2 regions of the Brevibacillus sp. SAFN-007a genome follow, and region 2 is predicted to be linked to the other one. Evidence: riboswitches for the same ligand, from Rfam matches in the RefSeq annotation. Region 2 holds a riboswitch; the other holds the start of a gene.

Region 1 (8,022 bases), on a different contig from region 2:
GCACAGGAAAGCGGTTGAAGGAAAAAGCAACCCGTATCGTCATCGAATTCAAAAACCCTTTGGAGCGGCTTTACCGGGAGAAGCAGGAAAAGACAGCGCCCAACTTGCTCATCATCAACGTGCACCCCGAAGAAGGAATCGCCTTGCAGTTGAATAGTAAAAATCCGGTCCACAGCGACAAGCTTGAGCCGGTCACGGTTGATTTCAGCTCAGGCCACAAGGACGTTCCGGAAGCGTACGAGCGGCTATTGTTCGATGCGCTGCGCGGAGATTCCACCTACTTCGCCCATTGGAACGAAGTGCGCCTGGCGTGGCAATGGGTGGAGCCGATTCTTGCGGCCTTCGAGCGCAATCTCGTCCCGCTTGTGTCGTATGAGGCTGGTTCGTACGGGCCTGAGGCAGCGCGCGATTTGCTTCGGGAAGAAGGGTTTTCCTGGTGGCTGGATCACGTAGCCGAACGGGAGCTGGAGCCAGCGCATCGGTAAAGTCTGACGGGAGTGCGGCCTGTGCCATCCGCCAGAGCTTCGCGCTTTGGTGGAAGCAGCGAAAAAGCGTCCGCCAGTCTGCCGATTGCGGCGAACCAGGGAAAAAGCTGTCTGGTCAAGTCCGTCAGCTTCGGCGAACCAGCGAAAAAGAGAAGGGGGAAAGCGATTCATGCGATTTGGCGTAATCGGCACCAACTGGATTACAGAGGAATTCATCCAGGCAGGTCTTACGGTAGAAGGCTTTTCCCTGCAAGCGGTTTGTTCGCGAACGATTGAGCGCGCCAAGGAATTCGCCGACAAGTTCGCGGCTCCTTTTTGCTATACCGATCCGATACAGATGGCAGCGAGCGGACAGATCGACGCTGTCTATATTGCCAGCCCCAATTGCTTTCATGCCGAGCAGGCTATCCAGTGCATGAGCTTGGGGCTGCACGTGCTGTGTGAAAAGCCGCTCGCCTCGAACGCGGATGAGGTAGCGGCGATGCTCGCGGCGGCAAAAAAGCATGATGTGCTGCTCATGGAAGCAGTCAAATCTACGCTTTTGCCCAACTTTGTGACGATTCAGCACCATTTGCCCAAGCTGGGCAAGATTCGCCGCTTGGTCGCCAGCCTTTGTCAGTATTCCTCCCGTTACGATGCCTACCGTGCGGGTGAGGTTCAGCGGGCTTTTGACCCAGCTTATTCCAACGGGGCCTTGATGGATATCGGGATCTACTGCCTGTATCCTGCGATCGTGCTGTTTGGCAAGCCCAAGCAGGTCAAGGCGGAAGGCGTCGTGTTGGCGTCAGGGGTAGACGGGGCGGGCAGCATGCTGTTGAAGTACGAAGAGATGGATGCCATCCTCGGCTTTTCCAAGATTACGACTTCTTATCAGCCGGCAGAGATTCAGGGGGAGGATGCCACGATGGTGATTGATAAAATCAACCACCTGACACGCATCGAGATTCGCTACCGGGACGGCAGGAGCGAGGATGTGACCAGGCCCCAGACGTTGCCACCCATGCATTACGAAATCAGGGAGTTCATCCGGCTGGCTGCGGTGGGCGCCAGAGAGTCGACAACGAATTCTCATGCAGCCTCCAGATGGACGATGGAAGTCATGGACGAGGCGAGAAGACAAATCGGCGTCGTCTTTCCGGCCGATCTGCGAGGAAGAAGCAGGCCGACGGAGACAGGAAAAAACGAGCGAAACGGGGAGGCGAAGGGCAATGAAAATGTATGATGTGACCGCGCCTATTTTTGAAGGGATGACGGTGTACAAAAACAAGCCGGAGAAGCAGCCGAGGATTTTGTCCGCAACCAACGGCTATGTAACCGAATCGAGAATCGATATGGATGTGCATGCTGGCACGCACGTGGACGCACCGCTGCACATGGTGCAGGGTGGCGAGACGCTGGAAAGCATTCCGCTGGAAAAGCTGGTAGGAAACTGCCGCGTGCTCGACCTGACGCATGTGCAGGACAAGATCGGGCGGGCGGAGCTGGAAGGCTGCGACATTGCCCCCGGAGAGTTTGTCCTGTTTCAAACGAAAAATTCGTGGGAGGATGCCTTTTCGTTCGAGTTCGTCTATTTGGCCCGAGACGGCGCGGAGTATTTGGCGGAAAAGGGCGTGCGCGGCGTCGGCACAGATGCACTGGGGATTGAGCGCAGCCAGGAAGGACACCCGACCCATAAGACATTGTTTGGCGCAGGCGTCATTGTGATCGAGGGATTGCGGCTTCGCGAAGTGCCTGCCGGAAACTACTTTATGGTCGCGGCCCCGTTGAAGCTGATTGGTACAGATGCGGCTCCGGCAAGGGTGCTGCTGTTTGAAGGCTGGCAGGGAACATAGGCGGACGATTTGCAGACGCCTTTTTACGGCGGGCACAGAAAGAATTTTGTTGACGAATCCGATGGAATTTCTTAGAATAGGCTCAACAACAAACACAGTTCTTATCCAGAGAGGTGGAGGGTCTGGCCCGATGAAGCCCGGCAACCGTTGCATGTGCGACAAGGTGCCAATTCCTGCGGGGCGTTTTCGCCTCGAAAGATAAGAAGCGGGTCCATCGTAGCAGTCAAGGCGAACCTTCTTCTTAGCGAAGAAGGTTTTTTTGATGTTCGACTATGCGGCAGGTCTGCAAATGCCCAAGCGGAAACGTAAACGGAGGAGGAAGCGTCCAGTCCGGGCGGCAATCATTTCGGAGCGTTCCTGTACAGGGATGGACAAAAAGCGGGGAAGCAGCCTGCTGGACGTTTTGCTTGGCAACAGGCAATGGCTACGCCGCTTCCTTAGAGAAGAAAGAGCAAAAATTCAACATGTTCTTTATCCAGAGAGGTGGAGGGACTGGCCCGATGAAGCCCGGCAACCGTTGCATGCTGCAACAAGGTGCCAATTCCTGCAGGGCGGAAGCGTCCTGGGAGATAAGGAGAGGGATTCGTCGATGCAAGCCTTCTTCTTAGCGGGAAGGTTTTTTCTTTTTACGAAAATGGGCGATGAGGTGGTAGACATGAGCGCAGGCGTAGTCAAGGTAGGGTTGCTAGGTTTGGGAACAGTAGGGGGCGGCGTCATCAAAACGATTCGGTCGCAGCAGGAAAAGCTGGCCGCTCGATTGGGCAAACGAATCGAGATTGTCAAAGCGTTGGTCCGCGATTCGGAAAAAGAACGGGCCGTTCAGGTAGATCCCGCGCTGTTGACTACAGATTTTGAGGAGGTGCTGAAAAGTGACGTGGACATTGTTGTCGAGGTCATGGGGGGCGTCGAGCCGACGTACGACTACGTGCGCGCCCTGATCGAAAAAGGCTGCCATGTGGTGACCGCGAACAAGGAGTTGCTTGCCAAACGCGGCACAGAGCTGGTCGATTTGGCCAACCGGCATCAGGTTCATTTGGCCTACGAGGCGAGTGTGGCGGGCGGCATTCCGATTTTGAGCGTGCTGCGGCAGTTTCTGCGCACGAACGATATACACGGAGTGCGCGGCATTCTCAACGGCACGACGAACTTCATCCTGACGAAAATGGAAGCGGAGCAGCTGCCCTATCAGGAAGTGCTGAAGCAGGCCCAGGAGCTGGGGTATGCGGAAGCCGACCCGCGTTCTGACGTGGAAGGATACGACGCGATGTACAAACTGTACATTCTTGCGCAGCTTGTGTACGGCGAATCGCTGCCGCTTACCCATGTCGTGCGCAAAGGAATCTCGGATTTGTCTCCCGGCCACATCCGCATCGCAAGCGAGCTGGGCTACCGGATCAAGCTGATTGCCCAGGCGCAGAAAACGGAGCAGGGAATCCGGCTTTCCGTTCAGCCGACCATGCTGCCTGTCGCCCATCCGCTGGCGCAAATCCAGGATGCCTTCAACGCTGTACAGCTTTCCGGAAACATCGTTGGCGATCTGCTGTTTACGGGCAGAGGCGCAGGGGAACTGCCAACCGCAAGCGCCGTTGTGGAAGACTTGGCGTATTTGTTGACGCAGCCATTTACTCCGCATCCGGCCTGGAAGGAACAAACGGCGGTAGCGCAGCCGAATCAGGCGCAGGACGAACGCGTGCTGTGTTATCTCGAAGGCTCGTGTCCCGCCGCGACCCCTGATCGCGTCCTGCATTTCTTGCGCGAGTCGGGCGTGAATGTGACGAAGCTGAAAGTGCAATTCGACCTGGGCGGTGTGCTGCGGGCAGGACTGATCGTAACGGGGATTTGCGAAGAGCACGAGGAAATGCTGACACGCGATTTCGGTCTGGCTGTGCGCTGCTTCCCGCTGCTTGAATCAGCGTAAAAGGAAAACCGGCAATCGGTCGCGCCCGCTTTTCATGAGCGGGCCTGCACGCGACCGTCTGGGTCAATCTGGACATTTTCCGAGAGCGATTCGATTCGCTTGCGCAAGGCGGCTCCCTCTGTGACGTCCATTGGTACGGCTTGTCCCAGTTCGGCGTGGAAGGGAAGCATCGTCAGGTCGCAGACGGCGTCTTTCGTACAGCTTGCTTGCAGCACCATCGTTTCCCATGTTTTCGGCTCGGTCGAGCGCGTGAAAATGAAGTTGCCCAGACTGTAGGCGATCCATTTGCCACGATACTGCTCAAAGCCTTGCAGCACGTGCGGATGACCGCCGACGATCAGGTCCGCGCCTGCGTCGATGTACGCTTTGGCGAGTTCTTTTTGGTGCGCGACGGGAAAATCTTCGCGCTCTTTGCCCCAGTGGGCGATCACCACGACGAGATCAGCCTGTGCTTTTGCCTGCTGGATGGCTGTTACCGCCAGAGCGGGATCGTAGGTTCCCGCCAGTCCCGGCGCGTTTTTTTGCGCAAACCAGCCCACTTCCGGTATGACCCGGCTGAAGCCGAGCAGGGCGAGCTTGATACCGTTTTTCTCCACAAACACTGGCGCGTAGGCGCGAGCGGCATCGACCCCGCCCCCGACATAGGCGATCCGGTGTTCCTCCAGCGCGGCGAACGTATCGAGCAAGCCGTCTACGCCCTGGTCCATCGAGTGGTTGTTCGCCAGATTGACCGCGTCGATTCCGGCGGCCTGCATGGCAGGCGCAGCCAAAGGGGAGGACTTGTAGACGTACGCTTTGTTGTCGGCGGGAGTTCCTCTGGTCGTAAGCGGCGTCTCCAGGTTGGCGATGGTGTAGTCATCCTGCAAAAACAGCTCGCGCACATGCGTGAACGGGTAGGCGTAGCCTTTTTCTCCTACTACTTTTTCCACATTTCCGGACATCATCACGTCCCCGACAAAGCTGAGCCGGACAGTCGGCTCTGGAGTAGCGACCGGCGCTGGTGCCGGATTGTCTGCGGGAGCCTCATGTTTGCCGAGCGCCGTGAAGCCGAGATAAGCGCCTGCCCCGAGGACGGCGAGCAAGCTGAAAAGCAGCGTGTTTTTCCCTGCCCGAAGCCACTTCGGTTTTGTCTGCCTTCGCCGGGAGCGCCTCCGGCTGAGATTCGTTTCGTTCATGTGTCTCCTTTCTTTGCTAACGAAAAGCTGGTATTTTTTATCCAGGATACAAGGTACTACGAAAAGAGGCGAAAAAAGATGCCATTGTCGTTTGACCATCTGGTTCATTTTGTCCATCGTCCGCCCGCAGAAGCAGCGCGGCTGTTTCGCGAGGCCGGGTTTCACGCTGTACCGGGAGGCAGGCACACCCAGTGGGGGACGTGGAACAGTCTCAGCTATTTTGGCTTGTCGTATGTGGAGTTTTTGGCCGTTGAGGATGCCGTCGTTGCCGAGCAATCCGACAATCCGCTCATCGCGCAGCTGGTCGCGGAGCACGAGCTTGGGGAAGGGCTTGGACAAATCGCCTTGCGCACCAGCGAAATGGATCGGTGGGTGGAGCGATTTCGCGCGCGTGGGCTGAAGCTGACAGGGCCAGTAGACGGCAGCCGCATAAGAGACGACGGCAAAACCTTGCGCTGGCGCATGCTGTTTGCCGAAGACCCGCAGACTGCGCGAAAGCTGCCGTTTTTGATTGAGTGGCAGGAGACAGACGAGGAGCGCCAGGCAGATTTGACGCAGCGCGGGATCATCGCTCCCCATCCGAACGGAGCCGCCGAGCTTCTGGCTGTCGGCTTCGCGGTCGCGGATGTGGACGCGGCTGCCGCGGACTGGACGCGGTGGTTCGGCTTGCCGGGCGGGGAAGTTTTCACGGATGAGCGACTGGGTGCGCGTTGCCTGTCGCTTGCGCTGCCCGGCGGAAGCATCGTCCTGTGTGAACCGACGCAGCCTGGGGTGGCCAAGCAGGCGTTAGCGGCTCGCGGCGAGCGTCCTTTTTTCGCGAAAATCGGCGCGGCGAATGCATGGCCGCTTTCGCTCGACATGTGCGGCGGAATGTATCTCACTTGACGGACAGCAAAAGCAAGAAATCGAAAACAAGGAGGCAAGCCTTTGCCTGTACCTAAGCATTCACTGTCTACCGCAGCGATCATTGTCAATGAGCGCAAGGAAGTGCTGCTGATAAAAGGCCCGAGGCGCGGCTGGGAGATGCCTGGCGGACAGGTGGAGGAAGGCGAGTCCATCCGGGCGGCAGCCATCCGGGAGACGAAGGAAGAGTGCGGCTTGGACATCGAAATTACGAAGTTTTGCGGCGTGTTTCAAAACGTGAGCAAGTCGATCTGCAATGTGCTGTTTTTAGCGAGGCCGATTGGCGGGAAGCTGATCGCGACGCCCGAGTGTCTGGAAGCCGGGTTTTTCCCGATTGAAGAGGCGCTAACAAAGGTTACGTGGAGCAACTTCCGGCAGCGAATCGAGTTGTGCTTGCAGGAAGAAAAGCACCCGTTTTACGTGGAGTTTTGAAGGAACACGCAGCTTGGGAAAGCGGCGTGGGCGTGCAGAGACGAAAATCCACGATTTGGCGCAGGAACGAGTGAAAGAAGCTGTCCGAAGGAGGACAGCTTTTTTGTGTGCGCAATATACGTGCAACATAACAACGTAGTCAGAGTTAGTGGAGGACGCTTTGACGTACATTCGCAAGAGCGGAGAGCAGCTTGGCATCGCGCGCGAGCGACTCGGGGTCTGGGTGTGCTCCGCCGGTGGCCCTGTCGGACTTCCGACTGCGCTGCGGAATAAGGCGGGTGACATTCGCTGTGTCGCCGCCTTGTACGCGATTATGGATTTGGGTAGCGCGCGAGCTGTGCTTCCTGATCTGGATGAGCAAACTTTGCGGGCTGCATCCGCACGGGTTGCGCTGGAGGAAGCGCCTGCAAACCTTCCGCCGCTTTTGGTAGCGAAAGCAGGGGCAGATCGGGCCGACTTGAACGCGACGATTGATGAATTCGTTTTGACCGCCTCCAAGCAAAATGTTTCTCTCGACTATTACCTTTATCCCGCCGGTCGCCACGCTTTCGATCTCTGGGATGACGATTTGCGGAGCAAGCAGATCATTACCCACACGGTAGCTTTTTTCCAACATCATTTGCTGGAAGCAAACAACGGTAACGAAAAACAACGGTTCGCTCACACCCGTGCGTAACGTTCCCCATCGATCATGACCAGCGTGTAGCGCGCTAACGGTGTCATCTCTTTCATCACGCACGGCGTCCAACCCATTTTCCGGAACAAAAAAGCAACCGGCCCCTCACCCAAAAGAGGAAGCCCGTTGCTTTTTCGTTTTCCCCACGCCTCATTGCGCGCCAAACGTCTTTTTCGTCAATTGCTTGTACATGTACAGCATCGCGATTCGCCAGGGGACGAGCATGCCAAAAGCGAGCAGGAAAAACAGTCCGCCCGTCTGAATCGGGGTAAAGCTGTCGTTGATGACCAGCTTGATAATCACCCGGATGAGCAACAGACCAGCCAGGATGAAGAAAAACGCCCGGGAGCGCTTGAGGTAGACGTCTTGGCCGATCACTTCAAAACGCGAAGTCATAATCAATGGAATCGAGAAAATCAGTCCCGTGACAAAGGCGGCCACATCGTACATCGGCGGGAGCGCCGCCTCCGGAAACAAAAACATGGCAAAGCCCGTCGCCATGAAGAAAGGCGGCAGAATGATGCTCTTCGCGGACACAGGCTTTTTTTGCCTGCGCATACGCACAAAGATGACCGCAGTCGCCATCAGGAGCGGAACCAGG
Region 2 (8,022 bases):
GCCCGGAGGAAACCGCCCTGCTTTTGGAATACGACTACGGCATCACCGATCTCGTCTCGCGCCCTACCCGCTCGTCGCAAGACCTCACCCGCGACGACTTCGCGACAGGGGCCGAGCAGTTCGTGCAGATGATCCAGACCTATCGCCCGCGCGTCATCTGCTTTAACGGGATCACCGCCTTTCGCCATGCCACGGGCCAAAAGAAAGCGGCTGTCTCGCTCGGCTTGCAGCCGGAAAAAGCTTTCGGCACCACGGACTGGGCGGGCAGTTATTTGTTCGTGATCCCGTCCACCAGTGGCGCCAATGCGTCCTACACGCGCGCGGAGAAAATCGCCAGATTCGCCGAGCTTAGCGCCTTTTTGCGGGAAAAGAACTGGCATCCGCTGCCTGTGCCGCGCGACTGAGCCGGTTTGTGTCAACTCCGCGCTCCCTCGGGCGTACGATAATCGTACGTTCTTACACGCAAGGGAGGCGCAAACCGGATGAACGACCTCATCCGCAAGATCGAGCAAAAATACGCCCTGACCGTATCGCACCACGAAAAGCTTCGCGAAACGCCCAAATCGCTCGTTGTTTTTTTCGATACCTCTATAGGCAAATTCATCGGCAAAATCTCATATTTGCCGAAAGAGCGCCAGCATTTCATCCTGAATGCCGAAGCGTATTTGCGCAAAAAGGGCATCCTCATCCCCGGTATTCAGCGGACGAAAAGCAGCAAGCGTTCGATCGTCTGGAAAGGCAATCTGTTCGTCCTCCATCAGTGGCTGTCCTGGCCGAAAATCGCCTACAACTCGCCCGCCAGACTGGAGCAGGTCGGCGCTGTGCTGGGGCGGTTTCACAAAAGCTCGCTCGGCTTTACCTCCAAGCACGGCGAGCTGTACAACGGCGCCCCCACATGGTCGGAGGAATACAAAACAGACCTGGCCGCCCTGGAAAAGTGGGAACAACGGCACAAAGACAAACAGAAGCCGCGCTTCTCCACAATCGTCGAGTACCTCCCCTATTTTCGCCAGGCCGGAGAGACGGCACGGGAGCAGTTGAAGTCGTCCGCCTATTTCGCCAAGTGGAAAAAAACGCCACTTGACAGGCACTTTCTCTGCCACGGCGATTTCAACAACGGCAATTTGCTCGCACGCAACAAACGGATCGCGATTATCGACTGGGAAGATGTCCGCTACGACTTTCCTTCCAAAGACATCAGCCGCGTGCTTTCGCTTGCCATGCGCAAGAAGGGGGACTGGAACGAGCAGTTGTTTGTCTCCCTGCTGCGCGGCTATTTGCAAGAAAATCCGCTGTCTACCGAGCAGCTGCACCTGCTGTTTGTCGATCTCGCCTTTCCGCACATGCTGGAACGCTTTTTGCGCATGAAGCAGTACGAGCAGATGGATGCGGCGGCCATTCACCAATTTTGCACACGCGAAGCATTGAAGACCGCGTACATGCTCGACCAACTAAAAGCCCTCGCGTAAACGACCAGGGCTTTGCCTGTGTCTGAAGCGAGGGCCTGTTGGCCAGAGGGTGAAAAAGCGGGTGGCAGCGGGAGCCTTCTAGGGCTGGGCCGTTTTGAGCAGAGCGCTCTGCTGGCGCACGTAGGCAATCAGTTCCGCAGCCATCTCGTAGTAGTTGAAGGGCGTAATCAGGTAGATGCCGTTGAAATAGCGGACGGCCGCATCAATCAGCTCTTTTGCGATGGCGATTCCTTCCTGTCTGGCTGCCGGACCCTGCACCTTTTTCATCCGCTCCAGCGCCTCTTGCGAAAGCTTGATGCCCGGAACTTCGTTGTGCAGAAACTCCGCATTGCGGGAGCTGGTCAACGGCATGATTCCGATAAAGACCGGAACCCCGATGTGCTTGGTCGCCTCGTGTACCAGCCGAATCGATTCGACGTCGTATACTGGCTGGGTCATGATATAATCGGCCCCTGCCTCGACTTTCTTTTCCAGCCGGGCAACGGCTGCCGCCATGTTGCGGACGTTCGGGTTGAAGGCTGCGCCAACGATAAACTGGGCCTTTTGTTTCAATGGACGTCCCGAGAAGGAAACGCCTTCGTTCAACTGCTTCACCATGCGGATCAGGTCGAAGGACGTGACATCGAACACCGAGCTGGCCCCTGGCAGATCGCCGAAGCGCGACGGGTCGCCGGTAATCACGAGAATCTGGTCGATACCGAGAGCGTGCAGTCCCATGAGATGGGACTGCTGCCCGATCAGATTGCGGTCGCGGCAGGCAATGTGCAGCAGCGGATCGATCCCGTGCTTGTTTTTCATCAGCGCCCCGAGAGCCATGTTGCTCATCCGCACCGTCGCAAGCGAGTTGTCTGCCAGCGTAATCGCATCCGCCCCTGCCTTGTGCAGCTCGCAGCAGCCGTCCAAAAACTGCTCGGCGTCGAGATCGCGCGGCGGGTCAAATTCGACGATGATCGTGGTGCCTGTTTTTACCCGTTCCACAATGCTTGGCTTTTCCCGCTCACGGGTGCTGACCACGGAAATGTGCGGGCGCTCTCTCGCAGCAACCGGCGGATTCACGCGGGCTTTCGGCTGTTGCGAGGCGAGCGCGTCTGCCATCGCCTTCACGTGCGCAGGAGTGGTTCCGCAACAGCCGCCAATCAGGCGAACCCCTTGGTCGCGCAAGCGCAAGGCGCTTTCGGCAAAATAGTCGGGAGACGACTTGAAGGCGTACTCCCCATCCGTCATTCCCAGCCGTCCGGCGTTGGGAAACGCCGACAGCAGCGAATCGTCCGGGAAGATCGTACTTTCAAACGAGCGCAAAATTTCAGCCGGTCCCACCCGACAGTTCAGCCCGATGATATCGGCTCCTGCTTTTTTCAGTTGGGGAAACGCATCCGTCAGCGAGTAGCCGTCGCGCGTCCGCCCTACCTCCAGCGTGGCCAGCTGGGCGATGACCGGCACATCGGTCAACGGACGGATGACTTCGACGGCGAGCAAAAGCTCCTCCAGATCAAGGAACGTCTCCAAAATCAGCGCGTCTACCCCGGCGTGCAGGAGGGCAATCGCCTGTTCCTCGTATTGGTCCCGATACTCATCCAGTACCTTTTTCTTGACTCGCCCGGCCAAAATCGAGCCAATGCTGCCTGCTACATACGCATCATCCTGGGCCGCCTCGCGGGCAATGGCCACGGCAAGGCGGTTGATCCGCGCTACCTTGTGCTCCAGGCCGTAGCGGCTGAGCGCGTCCCGGTTCGCCGAAAACGTATTCGTTTCCAAGAGACGCGCCCCTGCCTGATAGTACGACGCATGGACCTCATGCACCACGCGCGGGTTGGATATACACAATTCTTCAAAACTGACACCAACCGGGGCACCCAGCGCATGCAGCTGGGTTGCCATGGCTCCGTCTCCGACCAGCAGGTGATCTTGCAAATACGCGCGTAAGTCTTTCTTGCTCGTCGTCAACTCAATCCCTTCTCTCCTAATTTTCATATCGACGATTGATCGTCTATCCTTCAAACACCGACGGACCCGCGTTAAAGTAACGCGCTTCCGGGTGGGCAAAAACCATCGCGGATACAGAAGCTTCCGGTTCCATCATGAAGCCTTCTGTCAACTGAATGCCGATATCCTCCGGCCGCAGCAGACGGAACAGCTGCGCCTGATCCTCCAGGTTCGGGCAAGCCGGATAGCCGAACGATACGCGAATGCCCTGGTAACGGGCGCCGAAGCGCTCCAGCATGGTCATCTCTGCCGGATCCGGAATTCCCCAGACGTCGCGCATCATGTGGTGAATCCGCTCGGCGAACGCCTCCGCCAGCTCCAGAGCCAGCGCTTGCAGGACGTGCGAGCGCAAGTAGTCGCCGCGCTCCTTCAGTTCGGTCGAACGCTCGCGGATGCCGCCTCCTGCCGTCACAGTCAAAAAGCCGACGTAATCCATTTCCTTGCTCTCTACCGGACGCAAGAAGTCAGACAGACACAGATACGGCTCTTCCGGCTGGCGCGGGAACGAAAACCGCTCCAGCACCTTGCTGTGATCGCTTGGATCGTAGACGAGAATGTCGTTACCGTCTGCTTGCGCAGGAAAAAACTGGTAGATTCCATGCGCGCGAATCGTTCCGTGCTGCTTCGCCTCCTGCAAGAGAGCTTCGACGATGCCGTACAGCTCCAGCACTTTTTCGTCGCCCGCTTCGAGCAGCTTTTCCACATTGCCGCGCACGCCGAGATGCTTGCCGAGCAGCATGCGCAAGTTCAGGTACGGCTGCAAGTGGCTGATCGGGTACTGACGCAGCACATGGCGGTCGCAATCCGGCGGCAGGTGGATCGGAACCGTTCTGCTGATAGCCGAACGCGCCGGGAGCGGCGCTTTTTTCTCCTGCACGACAGGCTGTGCGGCCGCAGCCGCTTCGACCAGATTCTGCTGTTCTGCGATCAGCCGCTCCCGCTCCTGCGGGTTTTGCAGGCGGTTGACGAGGTCGAGGCCGTCCATCGCGTCTTTGGCGTACAGCACAACCCCGCGGTATTCGGGCGCGATTCGGTTGGAGGTGAACTTGCGGGTCAACGCCGCTCCCCCGACCATCATCGGTACGTCAATGCCCGCGGCACGCAAGTCCTGGGCGGTAATGACCATCTGCTGGGCCGATTTTACCAGCAGCCCTGACAGGCCGATCGCATCCGGCTTCTCTTTGCGGCAGGCGTCAATCAGTTGCTCAGGCGGCACCTTGATGCCCAGGTTCACAACGTGGTAGCCGTTGTTGGCCAAAATGATCTCCACCAGATTTTTGCCGATATCGTGCACGTCGCCCTTGACGGTCGCCAGCAAAATTTTGCCTTTGGACGCGGAATCTTTTTTTTCCATGAACGGCTCCAAAAACGAAACGGCGGCTTTCATGACTTCCGCGCTTTGCAGCACTTCCGCAACGATGAGCTGGTTGCCGTTGAACAGCCGGCCGACCTCTTCCATCCCGGCCATTAGCGGACCGTTAATGATTTCCAGCGGCGTGTACGTTTCCAGTGCCAGCTTCAAATCGTCGACCAGTCCGTCCTTTGAGCCTTCCACCACATAGCGGGCCAGTCGCTCTTCCAGCGTCAGCGTGGAAGCTTCCACGCGCACTTCCTTTTTCTTCTGGCGGTAAAACTCCGTAAAGGCCGCCAGTGTTTCGTCGTTGGTTTCAAACAGCAGCGCTTCCGCCAGCTTTCGCTCCTCCTCCGGAATGGAAGCGTAGCGCTCCAGCTTCTCCGTATTGACGATGGCAAAATCAAGTCCGGCGAGTGTCGTATGGTACAGGAAGACCGCGTTCAGCACTTCCCGTCCCGCCGGGGGCAGACCGAAGGAAACGTTGCTGATGCCGAGAATCGTCTTGCACTGTGGCATCGCTTCTTTAATAAGGCGAATCCCCTCCACCGTCTCCCGCGCGGAGCCGATATATTGTTCATCCCCCGTCCCTACGGGAAAGACAAGCGGGTCAAAAATGATATCCTGCGGCGGAATGCCGTACTGGTTGACCAATATGTCGTACGAGCGCTTCGCGACCGCAAGCTTTTTCTCGCGGGTAATCGCCATCCCGGCCTCCTCGATCGTTCCGACGACGACGGCCGCTCCGAACTTGCGAATCAGCGGCGCCACTTCCTCAAATCTCTCCAGTCCGTCCTCCAGATTGATCGAGTTGAGAATCGCTTTTCCCTGGGAATAACGCAAGCCAAGCTCCATCACTTTCGCGTCCGTCGAGTCGATCATGAGCGGAGCCTTGACCTTTTTCACGACGAAGGGCAAAAACTTCTCCATGTCCGCATACTCGTCGCGATCCGGGTCGGCCAGGCAGGTGTCGATGACGTGCGCCCCGCGCTTCACCTGGGCGCGGGCGATGTCGGACGCTTCCTCGTACTGCCCCGCTGCAATCAGGTCGCGGAATTTTTTCGAGCCGATGACGTTTGTGCGCTCTCCGACCAGCAGTGGACGGTTGTCGTCCTCAACGTAGACCACCTCGATCCCGGAAACGGCACTGACGGCCTCGCGGACGGCCTGGCGCGGCTTGCAGTCTTTGAGCGCCTCCGCCATGGCTCTGATATGCTCCGGAGTCGTTCCGCAGCAGCCGCCTGCCACGTTCAGCCACCCCTGCTCGGCAAACGCGCGCATTTTCGCGGCAAGCCCTTGCGGCGTCTCGTGGTAATGCCCGTTCTCGTCCGGCAGCCCCGCGTTCGGATAGCAGCTCACCCCGCATTGCGCCAAGCCGGACAAGGTGCGCAAATGGTCGCGCATGAATTCCGGCCCTGTCGCACAGTTCAGGCCGATTGTCACGGGCTTCAGGTGCGCCAGCGAGACGTAGAACGCTTCGATGTTTTGTCCGGCCAGAGTCGTGCCCATCGGCTCGATCGTTCCGGAGAGCATCACCGGCAGTTCTACCTTCAGCTCTTCAAACGCCTGGCGAATGCCGATCCCGCCTGCCTTGACGTTCAGCGTATCCTGCGACGTCTCCAGCAGCAGGACATCGACGCCGCCGATAATCAGCCCTTTTGCCTGCCGGTAGTAAGCCTCGACCAACTCCTCGAACGTGACGCCGCCTGTCAGCGCGAGCGTTTTCGTCGTCGGTCCCATGGCCCCTGCCACGTAGCGCGGCCATTCCGCTGTGGAGTAGGCATCGACGGCTTCCTTCGCCAGACGGGCGGCGGCGATGTTCACTTCCAGGTCTTTGTCCGCCACGTCGTACTCGGCCAGCACGACCGAGGTTGCCCCGAACGTATTGGTCTCCACGATGTCCGCGCCCGCTTCCAAATATTTTTCATGGATGGAGCGAATCACATCGGGTCTGGTCAAATTCAGCAGCTCGTTGCATCCGTCGTAGGCCTCGCCGCCAAAATCATCGGCGGTCAGGTTCGCCTGCTGCAGCATGGTGCCCATCGCACCGTCCAGAATCAGAATTTTCCGGGAAAGCTGTTCGCGAAAAGTGGGTTTCATTGACGTGCTCCTTTTCTCCCTTGCGTCGGTTTATTCTCAGCCGTTTTTTTGCATCAAAAAATCCTCTTCCTGAGAAAGAAGAGGATTTGTCCGCGGATACACTTGCGCCTGAACCATCCTCTCATCTTTCAAAGCCGTAGCTTTGCTGGAATTGGCACCGGATTTTAACCGGTTGCCGAGGCTTCATCAGGCCAGTCCCTCTGCCTCTCTTGATAAGAGTTGTACCATGTTATTCCATTTTTGACTTTCAGGTTTGAAAGTATCTTAACACCGCGAAAAGTCTTCGTCAATTGAGAATTTGTCTATTCTTCGCGCTCTTCCCGCTCTTTCGCGCCCATTTTTGCTCTTACCGGGCATCCGCCCACGCCAATCTGTGCGTATGTGTATAGACTGTAGCATAACGGAAAGGAGGGGGAACAAACGTGAGTACATCGTACTGCGGAAATGGCATCTTTGGAGACAGCTTCGCACTGGTGCTCGTACTGTTTATCCTGCTGGTCATTATTGGGTGTTCGAACGACGACTGCTAAGTAAATGACAGGAAGAGGCTATCCCCCTCCCAGGCTGCTGCTTGAAGGGATAGCCTCTTTTTTCATGTCGCTTGCCGCCAGGAAGCCTGCCCGCTCACGCCGTCTTTGCCCAAACAGACAAGCTACAGCCATGTGACAGGCAAGCAGGTGGTGGCGTCTGCTCGTTGACTTGCTCATCGGACATGCCTTCATTGTCAGAAAGAAAGGCTTTTGCTATCATGAGGCTTACCCCAACCCATGAAAGGAACGATCAATGATGGACACTCTGTTCGCTCGCGAAAAGGACGAATTCCTGTCCTGTATCGAGACCGTGAAAGTACTGGAAACCTCCGAATTTGAAACCTACTCAATCGTCAAGCATACCGCAACAGGCGACCACTATTTGCGCTACTTTTTGTCCCACATCAACCTGTCGGAAGGGGGCCGCAGAGACGACTACGACCACTTCCTGCCGATTGACTCGGATGACGTCCTGGGACTGTTGTTCGGCGAGCAGCCGTACCGCTTCCCGGACAACTGGCGATCCCCCTACCTGCGCAGCGGCAACGACAATCGCCTGATTCCGTTTGATCCGTCCGAGAATTACGAT

Evidence for each region. A riboswitch is a leader RNA that binds a small molecule or an ion and turns the genes downstream of it on or off. The one in region 2 is predicted to bind S-adenosylmethionine.
Region 1: it holds a riboswitch for S-adenosylmethionine, as region 2 does, so the genes downstream of both, ACTHO6_RS08195 (homoserine dehydrogenase) here and metH (methionine synthase) in region 2, are expected to answer to the same signal.

The regions. Positions count from the first base shown of each region.
Region 1 covers NZ_JBQCKK010000005.1:49,204-57,225, reverse strand. The annotation lists gene zwf (glucose-6-phosphate dehydrogenase) at 1-485, shown strand, start outside; gene ACTHO6_RS08205 (Gfo/Idh/MocA family protein) at 655-1,707, shown strand; gene ACTHO6_RS08200 (cyclase family protein) at 1,694-2,317, shown strand; SAM riboswitch class I at 2,416-2,522, shown strand; SAM riboswitch class I at 2,786-2,893, shown strand; gene ACTHO6_RS08195 (homoserine dehydrogenase) at 2,973-4,235, shown strand; gene ACTHO6_RS08190 (CapA family protein) at 4,268-5,410, opposite strand; gene ACTHO6_RS08185 (VOC family protein) at 5,489-6,295, shown strand; gene ACTHO6_RS08180 (NUDIX hydrolase) at 6,338-6,745, shown strand; gene ACTHO6_RS08175 (alpha/beta hydrolase) at 6,906-7,421, shown strand; gene ACTHO6_RS08170 (CcdC family protein) at 7,572-8,022, opposite strand, start outside.
Region 2 covers NZ_JBQCKK010000001.1:375,575-383,596, reverse strand. The annotation lists gene ACTHO6_RS01910 (mismatch-specific DNA-glycosylase) at 1-404, shown strand, start outside; gene ACTHO6_RS01905 (phosphotransferase) at 483-1,469, shown strand; gene ACTHO6_RS01900 (bifunctional homocysteine S-methyltransferase/methylenetetrahydrofolate reductase) at 1,548-3,413, opposite strand; gene metH (methionine synthase) at 3,457-6,903, opposite strand; SAM riboswitch class I at 7,022-7,122, opposite strand; gene ACTHO6_RS01890 (YjcZ family sporulation protein) at 7,326-7,433, shown strand; gene ACTHO6_RS01885 (hypothetical protein) at 7,452-7,610, opposite strand; gene ACTHO6_RS01880 (hypothetical protein) at 7,690-8,022, shown strand, end outside.